2 regions of the Siminovitchia fortis genome follow, and region 1 is predicted to be linked to the other one. Evidence: a T-box and tRNA genes for the amino acid it is inferred to sense, from the RefSeq annotation. Region 1 holds a T-box; the other holds one or more tRNA genes.
The links. A T-box is a leader RNA that pairs with one kind of tRNA and senses whether it is charged. The one in region 1 lies ahead of FS666_RS05790 (valine--tRNA ligase), so its partner is inferred to be a tRNA-Val.

Region 1 (4,432 bases):
TCGACACCGTTGCCAAGGGATTTACTCATTTTGCGGCCTTCTGCATCCCGGACAAGGCCGTGGATCAACACATCATCAAACGGGCGTTTTCCTGTGAATTTCAGGCCTTGGAAAATCATTCTGGATACCCAAAAGAATATGATGTCGTACCCCGTCACAAGGCAATCTGTCGGGTAATAGCGTTTAAAATCTTCAGCTTCGGCATCAGGCCAGCCCATTGTGGAAAAAGGCCAGAGTGCCGAGCTGAACCAAGTGTCAAGGACGTCCGGATCCTGTTCCCAGTTTTCTTCATCTTCAGGCGCTTCCTGCCCGACATATAATTCGCCGGTTTCTTTATGATACCAGGCCGGAATCCGGTGCCCCCACCAAAGCTGCCTTGAAATGCACCAGTCGCGGATATTTTCCATCCAGTGCAAGTATGTCTTTTCAAAACGGTCGGGAACAAATTGAACTTTATCGTCTGATTGCTGGAGCTTGATCGCTTCATCAGCCAGAGGCTGCATTTTTACAAACCATTGTGTGGATAAATACGGTTCGACAACTGCACCGCTCCGCTCGGAATGTCCGACTGAGTGCATATGCTCTTCAATCTTGAACAGGATGCCTTCTTCCTGCAAATCTTTTACGATTTGCTTTCTGCAGTCGAAACGGTCCATTCCATTATATTTGCCCGCCTTTTCGTTCATCGTGCCATCTTCATTCATCACGAGGACGCGCTCAAGATTATGCCTGTTTCCAATTTCAAAGTCGTTCGGGTCATGGGCAGGCGTAATTTTTACTGCACCTGAACCAAACTCCATGTCCACATAATCATCCGCCACTATCGGGATTTCTCTGCCCACAATCGGCAAAATGACCGTTTTTCCAATTAAATGCTTATATCGCTCATCTTCGGGATGTACGGCAACAGCGGTATCTCCCAGCATGGTCTCAGGACGCGTTGTGGCAATTTCAATCGACCCGCTTCCGTCCGCCAATGGGTAGCGCATATGATAGAAGGCACCCTGTACATCCTTGTAGATGACCTCTATATCGGAAAGGGCCGTTTTCGTCGCCGGATCCCAGTTGATGATATATTCCCCGCGGTAAATGAGACCCTCGTTGTATAAACGGACAAATACTTCACGGACGGCTTTTGACAGCCCCTCATCCAGCGTAAAGCGTTCGCGGCTATAATCCAGGCCCAAGCCGAGCTTCGCCCACTGCTGCCGGATAAAATCCGCATATTCTTCCTTCCAGCTCCATGTCTCTTCCAGAAACTTTTCCCGGCCTAAGTCATAGCGGCTTTTTCCTTCCTTCCGAAGCTGCTCTTCGACCTTCGCCTGCGTAGCTATCCCCGCATGGTCCATGCCGGGCAGCCATAATACATCATAGCCCTGCATTCTTTTCATGCGCGTTAAAATGTCCTGCAGCGTTGTATCCCATGCATGGCCCAAATGCAGCCGTCCCGTAACATTGGGAGGCGGGATGACAATGGTGTACGGGTCTTTTTCCGGATTGTTTTCGGCCTCGAAGAATTTCCCTTCAAGCCACCATTCATATCTGTTTTTTTCAATGTTCAACGGATCATATTTCGTTGGCATATCAATATGATTGTTTTCCATGGTTAATCCTCCTTAGGTATTCGCCTTTTAAATTCAAAATAAAAAGCCCCCTTCGTTAAAAGGACGAAGGGAGCATATTCGCGGTACCACCTTTTTTCACAGGCTTTAATGAAACATAAGCCCGGCACTCATAAATCTAACGGATTTTCTCCGGCATTCGTTACTGGGTTGTTCACGAATGCTGCTCAAGGGTGACCTTTCCGGTGCTTACGCTTAGGAAATCTCACAGCAATGATTTCCCTCTCTGAAAGCGGATGGCAACGTACTTTTCCCTTTCAACGCATGTATTCCTCATTCATATATTTAATATAGTATGAAAAGATTCGTGTGAAGTCAAATATGATGATAAGAAAAGCGCAAGCGCCTTGCCCATCGACGTACAGACTGGAGTGCCTCCGACGAGATAAAGGATAAGGAAGTGCGAGAGTGCCTGCTTATCGGCGACAAGCATAAGACGAGCGCTGAAGAAGGCGTAGTTTGCCTTCAGCAGCGATTGGCTTATGACCTCGAGCCGATGGCACTCGCAGCCGGACAACACGGCGAGGAACGAGCCGATGTTGACTTATCGTAGGAAAGCAGCTTACTCGGATTACCTCGTGAGAAGCATCTTTGAGTAAGCTTCGTGCAGCTTTGCGACGAGGTGGGCCAAACATCCTCGAATAAGCTACGCCGCAGGAGCACATTAGGCGCGAAGTCTGCTAGTCGATAGGCGCTGGAGCTAGACAATAAAAGGCTTTGTTCAAAATTTTAAAGCTAAAACATCTTATACGCTTTAACTATAAAAAAATTGATGACCCTTCGCTTTCGGATTTACTCTCGGCTTTTCAAAAATACTCTTCACTGCAGACACGAAATCGGACATTGACACATATTTTATTAAAGAAGAATTTTGGGGGAGGTACGGAGAGTGAAAAGAAAACTGAACCAGTATACATTACGGTCTTGGATGAGGACATTCAAAGATGCATGTAAACAGCTGATTATTCCGTTCACCATTTTTCAGGCTATTCGCACCATCCTGTTTCCTTCCACATTCGATGTATTGCTTTTGACTGTTTTTATCATAATAGCCCTTTCATACCATTATGATTTAATATAAATACCCCTGCCATTATTAACTGGGAGGGGGATCGCTTGCTTCATTTTTCCGCTTTTCCATATCCTCTAATTTCATCACAATATATTCCGTGTTCTTCATATACCAATACTGCTTCTGCAATTGACGGACAAACTTATACTCGTTTTTGTCTCTCCCTGCCGAAAAATAATTTTCGGCCACTTGGAAAATCCTCTCCGGATGCGCCAGGTAACTCAGAAAAAGAAGCATCTCCTCTTTTCTGAACGGAAAATACCTAAAATATATGGATAGCCATTCAAGCCCGTCGTCGAAACGGTTTGGATATGTTTTTAAGGATCTGGAAAAAAACGGCAGAAGGTCATGGATGGGTGATGCTGTCCTTGCCATTTCAAAGTTTGCAAAATAACCAGCCCCATTTTCATTATATAAAAAGTGTTCAGGCGAAATTTTCCCATGAACAATTACGCTTCTGGCTTTTGTCTGTTCTTTTGAAACATCATACCACTCATTAAACTTGCCAATTGAATAGTTCTGGGCCAATGTGATTTCATGATAAAATGTGCAGAAAAGCAGTTGAAAAGGCGACATATACCAATCTTGCTCAGCACGTTCGACATACTGCTCCAGAGCTTCCTTTTCCTTTTCCCAGCGTGCCAGCGTCAGATCGTAATGTTCTTTCCGGTCGTCTTCAGCCACCTCTACCTCCCTGGCAGATATCGTATGAAGGCGGGCAAGCTCACGAAAAAGCTCACGGCTTTTTTTCATATGCCCTTCTCTTTCTCTGTTATCGAGCCAGGGCATTAAATAATACAGCCTGTTTTTCACCAATACTCCATACCGTCCATCCAACGTCGGGTAGATCGGCACTATCCGGTGGTACCCCCGCTGATAAAGCAGCTGGATATACTGTAAAAAATCGACCCCATGGTTTGCATTGATCCTTTTTAAAGCAAACGTTCCCTTGTCAGTGTAAAGCTTATGGACACGCCCATATCTTTCTGCAAATTTTAAATGCAAGCCATATAGTTCAACAATGGAATGGATATCCGTTTCACGATAATCGGTCATTTAATCACCCGCTTAGAACTTAATAAGAACATATCCTTGCGATCTGAATATGGCTTTCATCCAGTTTTACACTATGAATGAAGAAGAGGAGGATTGCGGCCAATCCATCCTCCCGTTAAAACAGATCCTATTGGCAATTTATTTTCTATAGGCCGTCTTGCCGGGTATATAGAGGACCTGCCCTTCATGAACTTCCTGACTCGGGTCCATTTGATTCGCCCTTAATATTTGCTGGACGGTGACACCATACGTATCCGCCAGCCTTTCCAATGAGTCACCGTGCTGAACAAGGCGGACTTTCAGCTTTGCCGGTTCTTCTTCATCCTTTCTGGCAAAAAAATCGGCAAAGGACATGGAATGATACTTATCCTTCTTTTTCTTGGGTTTTTCATTTGGGCTCTCTTCCATTTCAACACTCTCGTGGGTGCTGGACTCCTGTTCCTGCACTTCCTCCGCGACGCTTGAAGACGGAGCAAGTTCAACTTCTGAGGTGGAAGGAGACTCCGCGCCGTGCTTTTGAAAAAAACCTTTCAGCCTGTGAGCCACTTCATCCATGTCCATTTCCGGCAGCATCGGAAAAGGGAACGGAAACGGATTATGGTGATCATGTTGAGGAGGCTTTTGCTGGGAATTCCCTGACGACCGGGCTTCAGCTGCGAAAGGGGCATAAAGGCCTTCTTCT
Region 2 (4,432 bases), on a different contig from region 1:
ATGCGGAGGAAGGGGAAACTTTCCGGATGAAAGACGGTAAATATTATATCCGGAACATGAAGCGTGATTTTCCTTGGATTGATCTCAGCACGGGCCAGGTAAGTGCCGATCATCGTCTGGTGGCGGGGGAGAAGGTAACACCTTTTAAGGAGTTTGCAGAGCCCGGATCTGTTGTGAGAATCAAAAAAAGGAAGCTATCTTTATGGCAGCAATGGAAAGGAGTGAATCTTGTTGGCAGATAAACCGGTCCATGAGACTTTATCAGAAGAAGAACAACAGAAAATATTAGAAAAATATGACCCGGAATCAGCAACGCGGAAAGTAAAAGGAGCGCTCGGCTGGATTATATTTTTTGGTTTGCTGGCTTTTTCCATTTTTCAATTGTACGCGTCTATTACTCAATCTGTACCGCGCCAAATTCTGCTGTCCATTCACCTGGGATTTGCACTTTCACTTATATTCCTTCTTTTCCCTGCGAGAAGAAAGGCGGGGCGGAAGGATAGGGTGGCATGGTACGATGTCATATTAGCCATCATATCAGTTGGAATAGGCGCCTATTGGCCGCTGATGATTGAAACGATTGTCAACCGGGTGGGAACATTGACAACACTTGATTTGACAGTCGGAACGCTTGCTGTTTTATTGACGCTTGAAGCAACGCGGCGAGCTGTCGGACTACCGATTACGATCATCGCTCTTTTATTTATGGCGTATGCTTATTTTGGCCCGTCAATGCCGGGATTCCTGGCTCATAGAGGATTGAATTTTGAAAGCCTCATCAATACGATGTTTTTTACATCACAGGGGATTTTGGGAACGCCGTTGTACGTTTCTGCAACCTTCATATTCTTATTCCTGCTGTTTGGCGCTTTCCTTGTGAAAACCGGGGTCGGCCAGTATTTCAACGATTTGGCTCTCTCGATTGCAGGGCGAAGGATCGGAGGGCCGGCAAAGGTTGCGATTTTCTCCAGTGCCCTGCAGGGAACAATCAGCGGGAGCTCGGTTGCAAACGTGGTAACATCCGGATCATTTACGATACCGATGATGAAAAAGCTCGGTTACCGCAAAGAATTTGCGGGTGCTGTTGAAGCCGCTGCATCAACAGGCGGGCAAATCATGCCGCCTGTCATGGGAGCAGCAGCATTTTTGATGGTGGAATTTATCGGGATCACATACTGGGAAATCGCAAAGGCGGCTGCCATCCCGGCGATCCTTTATTTCTCCGGAATATGGATCATGACCCACTTTGAAGCGAAGCGGGTTGGCCTTAAAGGTTTGTCAAAAGAGGAAATGCCGGATAGAAAAGAAGTTTTAGGCAAGATCTATTTGCTGCTTCCAATCTTGTTGATTATTATTTTACTGATGACTGGCGTCAGCGTCATGCGTGCAGCCCTTTGGTCCATCATTGGCACGATTGTTGTCAGTGCCATTAGGAAAAGCACACGGATCGGATTTAAGCAGATGGTGGAGGCCCTTGTGGACGGTGCAAGAACCGCTCTGTCCGTGGCGGCGGCCACCGCTTCGGCGGGAATCATCGTCGGCGTTGTTACGAAAACAGGTCTGGGGCTGAAGCTCGCCAATGGATTGGTCGGCTTGGCCAATGAACAGCTGTTATTGACATTGTTTTTCACAATGCTGACATCCATTGTACTTGGTATGGGGTCGCCTACAACAGCCAACTATGTCATCACATCAACAATTGCGGCACCCGCTATTATTTTGCTTGGTGTCCCGGCGCTATCTGCCCATATGTTCGTTTTTTATTTCGGGATTGTGGCAGATATTACACCGCCGGTCGCTTTGGCGGCGTTTGCAGCATCTGGTGTCTCCGGAGGGGAACCGATCCGAACCGGAGTCAACGCATCGAAACTGGCAATCGCAGCGTTCATCATTCCATACATGTTTGTACTGTCGCCTGAATTGCTAATGATCGATACAACGGTCCCTTATCTGATCTGGATGGTATTCACGGCTTTCACCGGGATGATCGGAATCGGAGCGGGAATCATCGGATTCTGGTACAGAAAACTATACTGGTTCGAACGAATCATCGCCGTAGTTGCCGGACTTATGCTCATGTATCCTGAGGGAATGTCTGATATTATCGGGCTCGTGTTATTCGTGGCAATGATTGCAACGCAAATGTTCACAAAGAATAAAGGAAAATATAAATTGGCGGAAAGCTGATAGGGTGAGCGCCACCTTGACAGAGTGGCGCTCCTTAACCCATAAAAAATTTTTCAAGAATAGTAGTTGACATTATTTGATAGATGTTATATATTATTAATTGTCGACTTGATCATAATAATTTGATTCCGTAGCTCAGCTGGGAGAGCGCCACCTTGACAGGGTGGAGGTCGCTGGTTCGAACCCAGTCGGAATCATCATCGGAACCCTTGATACTTAAATATTTCAAGGGTTCTTTTCTTTTGCTCGGAAGCTGTTATAAATGCTATTGTTGCCGAATTGTTGACGAAATTATTTTTCTTGTGTTTTTTTTGATGTGAAAAGGTCATTTAGTTTTCCAGCGGCAGCTTCATCAGCTGCTTGCAGAGGGTGGCCGGTGTCCATTGTAATTCTAATATCAGCCTGCCCAAGTCTTTCTGCAATAATTTTAGCGTGGACACCTTGATTGATAAAAGAGAAGCTGATGTGTGCTGCAGATCATGCAGCCGAATATATCGGATTTATTTCTGTCCGTGAATCTTCTCCACCAGTTATTCGGCGTAGTTGGATAAAAATGAGTTCCATCCTCATTGCAGAATATCCAATTGTGATCATGCACTTTCCGAAAATTCTTTACTAAATCTCTTTTCCTAACTAATTCCATGTAAAGTTGCCGCAACATTACCATTACTGATTCTGGCACGCTTACGATTCGTTCTGATGCGAATGACTATGAACTTTTTATAACCCGCTTCCCGCCTTCCCCCGGACAATGGACTGATTGATCAGTATCTGATTTTTGTCCCAGTCGATGCGATCTGCTTCTAGTCCCAATATTTCACCACGTCAATAGCCTCTAGTCTTAACCTAATATATATTGTTCCTCTTCTGGACTGAGGCTTTGGGAAAGAGTGCGCTTTTAAATGTCTAATAGTTTCGTAGTCCACATCATCTATAAACGGAGCGTTAAGCGGCTTGATCTGTACTCCCTATTGCCAGCAAATATCATACATGTCAATTTCATCAGGAAAGGAATAGTTAAAATGTGAAAGTACTCTGTTTGCTCTTTCTTCCCAGTAGTCGGATTTCTGTATTTTATTCAGCTGCATGTTATCGCTTCCGAGTCAAACTATGTAAGAAAATATTGGTCATTTCGTAATGGGCAGATATCCCCATGTTTAATATATAAATTAACACGACCTAATCGATCGTGCATTGTATAGATGCATAAATATTTATTTACTATTTAACCCTTTTCAAATCTCTTAATTCACTTTCTTGCTCCAAAGAACGTGCCGAGAGTAGTTCAATAATCCTGTGCTGGCTGTCTTGAATGGTTTTTAATTGCTTGACGCCCTCATTTGTTTCCATGGAGGCTTGTTTTATTAGCTGCTGTTCATTTCTTAATTCCTGCAACTGTTCAGCATTGTTGGCTACTTGATTTGTAATTGCATCAATCTTTGTTTCGGTCCTTTCAAGACGTTTCGTTAATTCCTTCTGCCCAGCTTGTACTTCCTTTTGTCCAGACTCTAACGAATCCAACTTTTGAAGAATCAAATCTAATTTTTTCTCCATCCTTAATCACCCTTTCAATTTAATTTTAATCCTCCTGCTCCCCAAATCCATCACCATATTTCTCATCATCTTCCTCTAGGAACATCTTTTTCATTTTATATAGCTTGATTAACTCTTTGACCTTCTTCTCTGGGTCAGATGCAAGATCGTGGAACATGATAGGGTGTTTCTTTAATTCTTCAAACACCTTCAATTCTTCGGGAGATAAAGTGATCTCTTGGCCGGCAACAGTGACCTTATTATTTATTTCATTATTGTCGGTTCTACCAAGAAGGTAGTCGGTAGAGACTTCAAAAAAGTCGGCAAGTTTTTGTAGTGTTTCTGTATCAGGATTTCTATTTCCGTTTTCATATCCAGAAATAGACACTTTTATAACATTCACTTTTTTACCAAGCTCTTCTTGTGTGATTTTTCGTTCATTGCGTAGTTTTTTTAATCTGTCACCTAACACAGTTAACACCTCGTTTCTTACCAATATTATAAGTTAACAAATAGATAACATGAAGAGAAATAATATATAATTAACTAATCAGAAACTTTTTTTGCAAAAAATAGTTGATAGGTTAACGTGTGGGGAACTATACTGCAGTTAACCTCATGTTAATAGAAAGGAGGCAGATAAATATGGCGCTCTATAGCTTAAAAAAAATTCGCACAAAGACTTCAGTGACAAGCTCGCCAGATGTTGCGC

Region 2: it encodes a tRNA-Val, which carries the amino acid that the T-box ahead of FS666_RS05790 (valine--tRNA ligase) is inferred to sense. The anticodon was not compared.

Annotation. Positions count from the first base shown of each region.
Region 1 covers NZ_VEKZ01000011.1:30,299-34,730, forward strand. Annotated here, with positions in the region: gene FS666_RS05790 (valine--tRNA ligase) at 1-1,604, opposite strand, end outside; T-box leader at 1,661-1,892, opposite strand; gene FS666_RS19700 (hypothetical protein) at 2,023-2,175, shown strand; gene FS666_RS05795 (YszA family small membrane protein) at 2,512-2,703, shown strand; gene ysxE (spore coat protein YsxE) at 2,719-3,750, opposite strand; gene spoVID (stage VI sporulation protein D) at 3,889-4,432, opposite strand, start outside.
Region 2 covers NZ_VEKZ01000004.1:48,690-53,121, forward strand. Annotated here, with positions in the region: gene FS666_RS02565 (DUF1850 domain-containing protein) at 1-242, shown strand, start outside; gene FS666_RS02570 (TRAP transporter permease) at 232-2,187, shown strand; tRNA gene FS666_RS02575 (tRNA-Val) at 2,312-2,384, shown strand; gene FS666_RS02580 (hypothetical protein) at 3,409-3,741, opposite strand; gene FS666_RS02585 (helix-turn-helix domain-containing protein) at 3,767-4,192, opposite strand.